Regions from separate parts of the Priestia sp. KCTC 13724 genome, predicted to be linked through region 1. Evidence: riboswitches for the same ligand, from Rfam matches in the RefSeq annotation. Region 1 holds a riboswitch; the other holds the start of a gene.

Evidence for each region. Region 1 has a riboswitch for S-adenosylmethionine ahead of AC1UFB_RS11565 (5-methyltetrahydropteroyltriglutamate--homocysteine S-methyltransferase). Riboswitches for the same ligand answer to the same signal wherever they lie in the genome.
Region 2: another riboswitch for S-adenosylmethionine. It lies ahead of AC1UFB_RS05770 (bifunctional homocysteine S-methyltransferase/methylenetetrahydrofolate reductase); the one in region 1 lies ahead of AC1UFB_RS11565 (5-methyltetrahydropteroyltriglutamate--homocysteine S-methyltransferase).

What each region holds. Positions count from the first base shown of each region.
Region 1 is NZ_JBXDLD010000077.1:33,782-38,145, reverse strand. Features, by position in the region: gene pfkA (6-phosphofructokinase) at 1-626, shown strand, start outside; gene AC1UFB_RS11580 (universal stress protein) at 941-1,339, shown strand; gene AC1UFB_RS11575 (NAD-dependent protein deacylase) at 1,352-2,083, shown strand; gene AC1UFB_RS11570 (hypothetical protein) at 2,113-2,355, opposite strand; SAM riboswitch class I at 2,595-2,695, shown strand; gene AC1UFB_RS11565 (5-methyltetrahydropteroyltriglutamate--homocysteine S-methyltransferase) at 2,776-3,903, shown strand.
Region 2 is NZ_JBXDLD010000036.1:3,641-8,004, forward strand. Features, by position in the region: gene AC1UFB_RS05760 (aldo/keto reductase) at 1-899, shown strand, start outside; gene AC1UFB_RS05765 (hypothetical protein) at 1,076-1,219, shown strand; SAM riboswitch class I at 1,433-1,535, shown strand; gene AC1UFB_RS05770 (bifunctional homocysteine S-methyltransferase/methylenetetrahydrofolate reductase) at 1,647-3,485, shown strand; gene metH (methionine synthase) at 3,486-4,364, shown strand, end outside.

The sequences.
Region 1 (4,364 bases):
TAACTGAGCTTGGTTTTCCATGTGTAGGTATTCCAGGAACAATCGATAATGACATTCCAGGAACAGACTTTACTCTAGGTTTCGATACAGCTTTACATACTGTTATCGATGCAATTGATAAAATTCGCGATACGGCTACTTCACATGAACGTTCTTTTATTATTGAAGTAATGGGACGTAATGCTGGAGATATTGCTCTATGGTCAGGGCTAGCTGGAGGAGCTGAAACAATCTTAATTCCTGAAGCGAAAGATGAGTTCCAAGAGATGGTAGATCGTTTAAAGAAAGGCCAAGAGCGTGGTAAGAAACATAGTATTATCGTTGTTGCTGAAGGTGTAGCTACAGGAAACGAAGTAGCAAAACAGCTTGAAGAAGCTGCTGGAATTGAAACTCGCGTTACGGTTCTAGGGCACATTCAGCGTGGTGGATCACCAACAGCACAAGATCGCGTGTTAGGAAGTCGTTTTGGTGGCCGCGCCGTTGAGTTATTAATGGAAGGTAAAGGCGGGCGTGCAATCGGTATCCGTAAAAATGAAATTGTTGATTATAATATTATGGAAATCCTAGGTGAACCTCATCATATTGATGAGCGTATGTATCAACTATCAAAAGAATTATCAATCTAAACGATATAAAGGCGAGACTTCTTATAGAGGAGTTTCGTCTTTTTTTAGTTTCAAACCAGTACCTTCACAATGCTTACACTTTTTTGTGTAGAATATGCCAGGAATAATCATTACTTTCCCAAGCCCTTTGCAAAAGGTACATATCAGCTCAAACCCCATAATGCCATCATTCCTTTTATTTAGTATAGCATTTCTGTTTATTAGTATAACACAAAAGCGTAAATATTTTTAGAAAATTTAATTTTTATATCGCTTTCTTCAATGGAATAAAAAATAGTAGAGCTGTTATAATTGATAGAAAAGGAGTGAAGGACATGTTTAAGCGAATTTTATTAGCTTCAGATGGGTCTGAACACGCTGCTAGAGCAGCTGAAAAAGCGGTTGCTTTAGCAAGATTAACTGATCGAAGCTTTGTTCAAGTGATATATGCAGTAGAAGGAGATAGTAGGTTAAACACGCTTGGAAAAGATGAAGCAAGAGAAAAGCGTATCCAAACAACACAAGAAGTTTTAGAGAAATCTGATATAGAGTATGAAATTACGTTTATTCATGGAGATGCTGCTAAAACAATTATTCAATTTGCTAACAACAATCGCTTTGATGTTGTAGTAGTTGGAAGCCGAGGCTTAAATCCAGTAAAAGAAATGTTTTTGGGGAGCGTGAGCCATAAAATTGCTCAACATGTGAAGATACCCGTATTGATTGTAAAGTAGGAGAGAGCGCCAATGAATATGCAAGTTGAAGAGTTAAAGAAACGAATTGGAGAGGCAAGTCGGATTTGTGTCTTTACGGGAGCTGGAATAAGTACAGAGTCGGGCATACCTGATTTTCGCTCGCAAAACGGATTGTATCGAAAAAACCTAGAATTTTCAGATGTGATTTCCACTTCTTTTTATCAGAACAATCCGGTACTTTTTTGGGAGCTATTTAAAGAGATTTTTCGTGTGAAGCTGCTTGATGAATATGAACCTAACTTAGGTCATTACTTTATAGCAGAATTAGAAGAAGAAAAGACCGTGCATGTGATTACACAAAATATTGACGGCTTGCATCAGAAAGCAGGAAGCACGAATGTATATGAAATTCACGGAACAATTAAGCGAGCACATTGTCAAAAATGTGGAAGTGAGTTTGGGTTAAATTTTCTAACCAAAGTTGAATTACCGAGCTGTACGTCGTGTGAAGAGGCACTAAAGCCCAATGTAGTTTTATTTGGAGATTCAATTCACTGGTTTGAAGAAGCTGTAGAGGCAGCTTTACAAAGTGATTTATTTATTGTCATGGGTTCATCTTTGCAGGTAACACCCATTAATCAAATTCCTTTATTAGTTAGAAAACATGGTCAGGTACCAATGGTCATTATTAATAAAGAGCCAACTTACTATGATTATGTGTTTGATAATCAAATACACCTCCCAATCGGTGAAGTTGTAACGGCTTTAAAGAGTGGGAAGTGAAAAAGCACGCTACGGGCAGCGTGCTTTTTTTAAACTTCAAAATAGATAGCGAAGCAGAACACAGAAATGACCAGAAAAAACGCTGAATGCAACTTGCTTTCTTTAAACGTCAAAACAGCTTCAATAAATAAAAATAAACTTAGCATTAATTGAATGTATGGTAAATAAGCAATATAGTTGGTAGAATCACTGTTCTGAAAAGCGATTATTCCGTATACCACAGCTCCGATTAAAAAGGCATATTTTAATAGTTGTAATCCTTTAACTAACATCTTTGTGAGGTTCCTCCTTATTTAAAACCTAGGTCACATGATTATAACATATATTATATAGATGTAGACAACTAAAGTGACGCGATATGTTTGACCACGGTCTATCTTTCATGAACTCAAAAGGATATGAACCACTTCTGAATACTGAATAAAAAATTTTTTATTTCTGATTTTTCAAATTCCTTGTTGACAGACTAAGAAAGTAGGTGTAATATTTTCCCTAGTTAATTAATTGAATATTCTTATCTCGAGAGGCGGAGGGACTGGCCCTGTGAAGCCTCGGCAACAGACTGTTAAAGTACTGTGCCAATTCCAGTAGCAATTTGCTTGAAGATAGGAGAAGAACCAATAACGACTATTAACCTCTTCTTATCTTTAAGAAGAGGTTTTTTATTTTGAACAGAAAGAGGGAATAGAACCATGACAAAGACATTAGTGAAAGCTCCATTTAAAGCTGATCATGTAGGGAGCTTTTTAAGAACAACTCCTCTCAAAGAAGCAAGAGAAGCCTATACAAATGGTCAGATCAGTAAAACGACTTTAAAATCTGTAGAGGACCAGGAGATTGAAAAGCTTGTCCAAAAACAAATCGAAGTGGGACTTAAATCTATCACTGACGGAGAATTTAGACGTGCATGGTGGCACTTAGATTTCTTATCAGGTCTAGATGGTGTAGAAGAGTTTGAAACGGAGTATATTAGTCAATTTAAAGGTGCCAAAACAAAAAATAAAGCAATCAAGGTAGTTGGTAAAGTAGATTTCAACCATCATTATATGCTGGAACATTTTACATTTTTAAAAGAAGCTGTTGAACAATATGGTGATGGAAGCCAAGTTGCTAAGTTTGCTATTCCAAGTCCCAACATGTTATTCACTCGAATTCAAGAGGATACTTACTACAATGGGGATAGAGAACAGTTTTATCATGACACGGTAGTTGCTTATCAAAAAGCAATTCAAGCTTTTTATGATGCAGGCTGCCGCTACTTACAGTTAGATGATACTTCATGGATTGATTTTGTTTCTGAAGAACGTATAGATGCAGTTGTTGAGAAGCTGGGTATGGATGTAAAAGATATTATTGATACGAGAGTCAACTGCTTAAACGATGCGATTTCTAAAAAGCCGGAGGATATGGTCATTACGATGCACATTTGTCGTGGAAACTTTAGATCTACGTATATTACCAGTGGTGGCTACGATACTATTTCAGACGCAATTTTTGCTAACTTGCATGTAGATGGGCTTTTCCTTGAATATGATGATAATCGTTCAGGAGATTTTGAGCCATTAAAAAGTTTTACACGTAACAACCAAACAGTTGTATTAGGACTAGTAACATCTAAATTTCCTACATTAGAAGATGCAGAGGTCATTAAACAAAGAGTTAAAGAAGCGAGTGCATCTATTCCTCTAGAAAACTTGTCACTGAGTCCACAATGCGGGTTTGCAAGTACGGAAGAAGGAAACGAACTAACAGAAGAAGAGCAATGGAATAAAATTAGTCACGTCATTAAAATTGCTCAAGATATTTGGGGCGCTAACTGAAGAATAAGAGTTGTTTCTTAATTTTACATAAGAATCCAATTAGATCTTTCTTTTCGTTGTAGTAAAATTGGAAAAAGCTGCGTTTATAAATGATGCAGCTTTTTTTGTGTATTGATAGCGTAACTGCAAATTATCTACAGGTAACATAATATTTATTGGGTAAGATAGCGAACTGTCACGCTAAAGAAACGAAAGATTCTTGATAGATGTATTTATCTTGCAGAATGCTTAAGTTTCAGAGTTGACTCGCAATTGCCTTAAAGGTATTGTATACACACCAAATGTCGAATAGTTTATTTCTTCATATAATAAAAATAATCAGTGATAAGTAGTTTAAGGAACTCATACTGTAATAATAAGTGAAAATTCTGTCATTATCGAAATGTAAAAGCTGAATATGTGAAAGGAATGTTCTTATTGGGAATCAGGAGTAGACTAGGGTTGTTTTTGTTAGGCATTTG
Region 2 (4,364 bases), on a different contig from region 1:
AATACATAAAGCTAGCGGAAGATTTAAAGTTTTCAAGAATTATTCATGGGTTATGGCGTTTAGCCGATTGGAACTTATCAACAAATGATACGCAAACTCTAATTGAACAATGCTTAGATCGAGGTATTACTACATTTGACCATGCGGATATTTATGGTAACTACAGCTGTGAAAAGTTATTTGGGCAAGCGTTAGCGCAAAAGCCTTCTTTACGCGAGTCTATGCAGCTTGTTACAAAATGTGGCATTAAGCTAACGTCTGATAAATATCCAGAGCGTAAAATTAATTTTTATGATACGAGCAAAGAACATATCATCAACAGCGCCAACCAGTCATTAAAGAATTTAAATACGGACTATATAGATGTTTTACTCCTCCACCGTCCAGATCCTTTTATGGATCCACAAGAAGTAGCAGATGCGTTTATTCAGCTTAAAGAAGAAGGAAAAGTACGCTACTTTGGAGTCTCGAACTTTAAACGTTCACAGTTTGATTTACTTCAATCGTTCTTACCTTTTTCACTTATTACGAATCAAATTGAAGTCTCGCCTACTTATTTAAACCATTTTGAAGAAGGCACAATTGAACAATGCCAGCAGCATAAGATAGCGCCAATGGCTTGGTCACCACTAGGTGGCGGCTCCATCTTCACTGCTGAAGATGAGCGTTCCATTCGCGTTCGAAACAAGCTAACAGAAATCGGTGAAGAAATTGGAGCGAAATCGTTAGATCAAGTTGTCTATGCTTGGTTACTAGCTCACCCAGCTACTATTATGCCGATTGTCGGGTCTGGAAAAATGAACCGCATTGATGTAGCTATTCAAGCGTTGGACTTAAAGGTGAATCGCATGCAGTGGTTCCAAATTTTAGAGGCTTCTAAAGGACGACCTGTTGATTAAACCTATTTAGATAATTTCTTTTCTAACACGTAGATTTCAACAATTTAATTCAATGCACTCCGAGGCTGAGAAATAAGTAATTCAGCCAATGATAAACCTGAACGGTTGAGAGTTCCTCACTTTTAATCGTTCAGGTTTTTTATTGATTGTGAAAACAATGTTGAAAATAGGCTGGAATGAAGCGTAGCGTAGGACACTCGACTCCTGCGGGAAAGAGAGGGAAAACTGAGATCCCAAAGCGCAGGGAGGAAGCTCTGGTTCCTCCCCCCGGAAAGCGAGTGGCCATAGCGCAATGGAACGAACGTGTTCTGACAACGTAAAGAGGTGCGAAAAGGGAGTGTTGGTATTTTTGGAAATTTGTTTTGTTATGCCCACCCTCTTCTTATGATTTATTAGTGAAATTTTCGAAATTGTCTTGTATAATATACAAAAATCAGATAAATTAGATAATAAGATTAAATTTCATCTTTATCGTTCGTTTCTTTTTAAGTAAACATATCGCAGAATGAACTAAAATAATAATCATATATGGATTCTTATCACGAGAGGTGGAGGGACTGGCCCTTTGAAACCTCAGCAACCAGTCGAAATGACATGGTGCTAAATCCAGCAAGCAAATCGCTTGGAAGATAAGAAGAAGAAATAAAGTCTTCTTCTTACAGAAGGCTTTTTTTGTTAATTCATTTTCTTTTTTTATTTGAACACAACTGATAACAGATGAAATAGAACGTTTAAGGAGGTTTTCAAATGGGGTTACTTGAAGATTTACAATCACGCATTTTAATAGGAGATGGTGCAACTGGTACCCTTCTGTATTCACATGGAATTGATAGCTGCTTTGAAGAGCTAAACATCACAAAAAAAGAAGAGATTCAGCGCATTCATCGTGCATATGTAGAAGCAGGTGCAGATGTCATTCAAACCAATACATATGCTGCCAATTATCAAAAGCTTGCACGATATGGTTTAGAAGATGCTGTCAAAGATATTAACATTTCAGCCGTCAGAATTGCAAAGCAAGCTGCTAAGAAAGATGCATACGTGGTCGGTACACTAGGAGGCATTCGCTCATTTCAAAAAAATTCCATCTCAACAGAAGAAGTAAAACGAAGCATTCGCGAGCAGCTATTTTGGCTGTTAAATGAAGGCGTTGACGGCTTGCTATTTGAAACATACTACGATTTTGAAGAATTAAAAACGGTGTTGTCCTTGGCTAGAAAAGAGACATCAAAACCAATCATTACGCATGTTTCACTCCATGATATTGGCGTATTGCAAAATGGAACATCCCTTTATGATGCGTTTCAAGAGTTAGAATCTTTAGGTGCAGATGTTGTCGGTCTGAACTGTCGTTTAGGCCCTTCTCATATGATTCAATCGCTTGAAGAAGTTCCGCTTTTAGATCGTGCTTTCTTATCAGCTTATCCAAATGCAAGCTTACCAGCTTATGTAGAAGGAAAAGTGGAGTACGCTACAAATCAAGATTATTTCGTTGAAAGCGCCAAAGCTTTTCGCAATCAAGGCGTTCGTTTAGTAGGTGGATGCTGCGGTACTACGCCCGCTCATGTTCAAGCGATGTCACAAGCATTGAAGCATGAAAAGCCTATTACGCAAAAGAAAGTAAAGATTAGACCAGTTGTAGAAATCAAAGAACAAGAACAAACAAAGGAACCACACCTCCATGATCTTGTGAAAGAAAGGCGTTCAATTATCGTTGAGCTTGATCCACCAAAACAGCTCGGACCAACAAAATTTTTAGATGGTGCAAAAGCTCTTCATAAGGCTGGTGTTGATGCGGTTACCCTTGCAGATAATTCTTTGGCATCACCTCGAGTAAGCAACTTAGCAATGGCATCGCTTATCCAGCAGCAAACGGATGCTCGACCGCTTGTTCATATTACGTGTCGTGACCGTAACTTAATCGGACTTCAATCCCATTTAATGGGACTTCATACACTTGGCATTAACCAAGTATTAGCCATTACAGGAGATCCATCAAAGATTGGAGATTTCCCTGGAGCTACGTCCGTTTATGATGTCTCTTCATTCGATTTAATTAGCTTAATTGCTCAATTTAATGAAGGATTATCCTATTCAGGAAAGCCACTTGGACAAAAAACCAATTTTTCAATCGCAGCGGCATTTAACCCAAACGTTCGACATTTAGACCGTGCAGTTGTCAGACTTGAAAAGAAAATTTCATACGGTGCTCACTATTTTATTACACAGCCGCTATACTCAACAAAACAAATTGAAGAAGTGTACGAAGCAACGAAACATTTAGATGCTCCAATTTATATCGGCATCATGCCACTAACAAGTGCTCGTAACGCTCGCTTCATTCATCATGAAGTACCCGGAATTAAATTGTCGGAAGATATTTTAGCACGCATGGATGCTACTGGAGAAGATCGAATTAAAGGTGAAGTTGAAGGATTAGCAATTGCAAAAGACTTAATCGATACTGCCTATGAATTATTTAATGGTATCTATTTGATTACACCGTTTTTGCGCTACGAAATGACCGAGATTTTAACTCGTTATATCAACGATAAACAGCTTGTAACGACAGAAAGGAAGAACTAAATGACCTCATTAATTCAAGAACAATTACAAAAGCGAATATTAATTATTGATGGTGCAATGGGAACCATGATTCAAGACGCAAATTTAACAGCTGCTGATTTTGGTGGCGAAGAGTACGATGGTTGTAATGAGTATTTAACCCTAACAGCTCCTCACGTTATTCAGCGTATTCACGAAGAATATTTCGCTGCAGGTGCTGATATTATTGAAACCAATACGTTTGGCTCTACTTCCATTGTATTAGATGAGTACGATTTAGGTCACCTTGCCTACGAGCTAAACATCGAAGCTGTAAAGCTAGCGGTGGCAGCACGAGATAAGTTTTCAACGCCTGAGTGGCCAAGGTTTGTAGCCGGAGCTATTGGTCCTACAACAAAAACATTGTCGGTAACGGGCGGAGTTACCTTTCAAGAATTGGTCGAGTCGTACGAAGAACAAGTTCGTGGATTATTAGACGGTGGCGTTGACCTCCTTCTGGTGGAGACGTGTCAAGATATGCTAAACGTAAAAGCCGCTTTTTTAGGAATTACAGCTGCATTTGAAGCATCGGGCAAAGAGCTTCCTATTATGATTTCAGGAACAATCGAACCGATGGGAACGACGCTGGCGGGCCAAGATATTGAATCTTTCTATCTATCATTAGAGCATATCAAGCCTCTATCTGTTGGCTTAAATTGTGCTACTGGCCCTGAGTTTATGACGGATCATATTCGCTCTTTATCTGAATTAGCAACGTCTGCTGTTAGCTGTTACCCAAATGCTGGCCTTCCAGATGAAGAAGGTAACTACCATGAATCACCTGAACTTCTTGCTCAAAAAATTAAAAGCTTTGCGGACAAAGGTTGGTTGAATTTTGTTGGTGGCTGTTGCGGTACTACG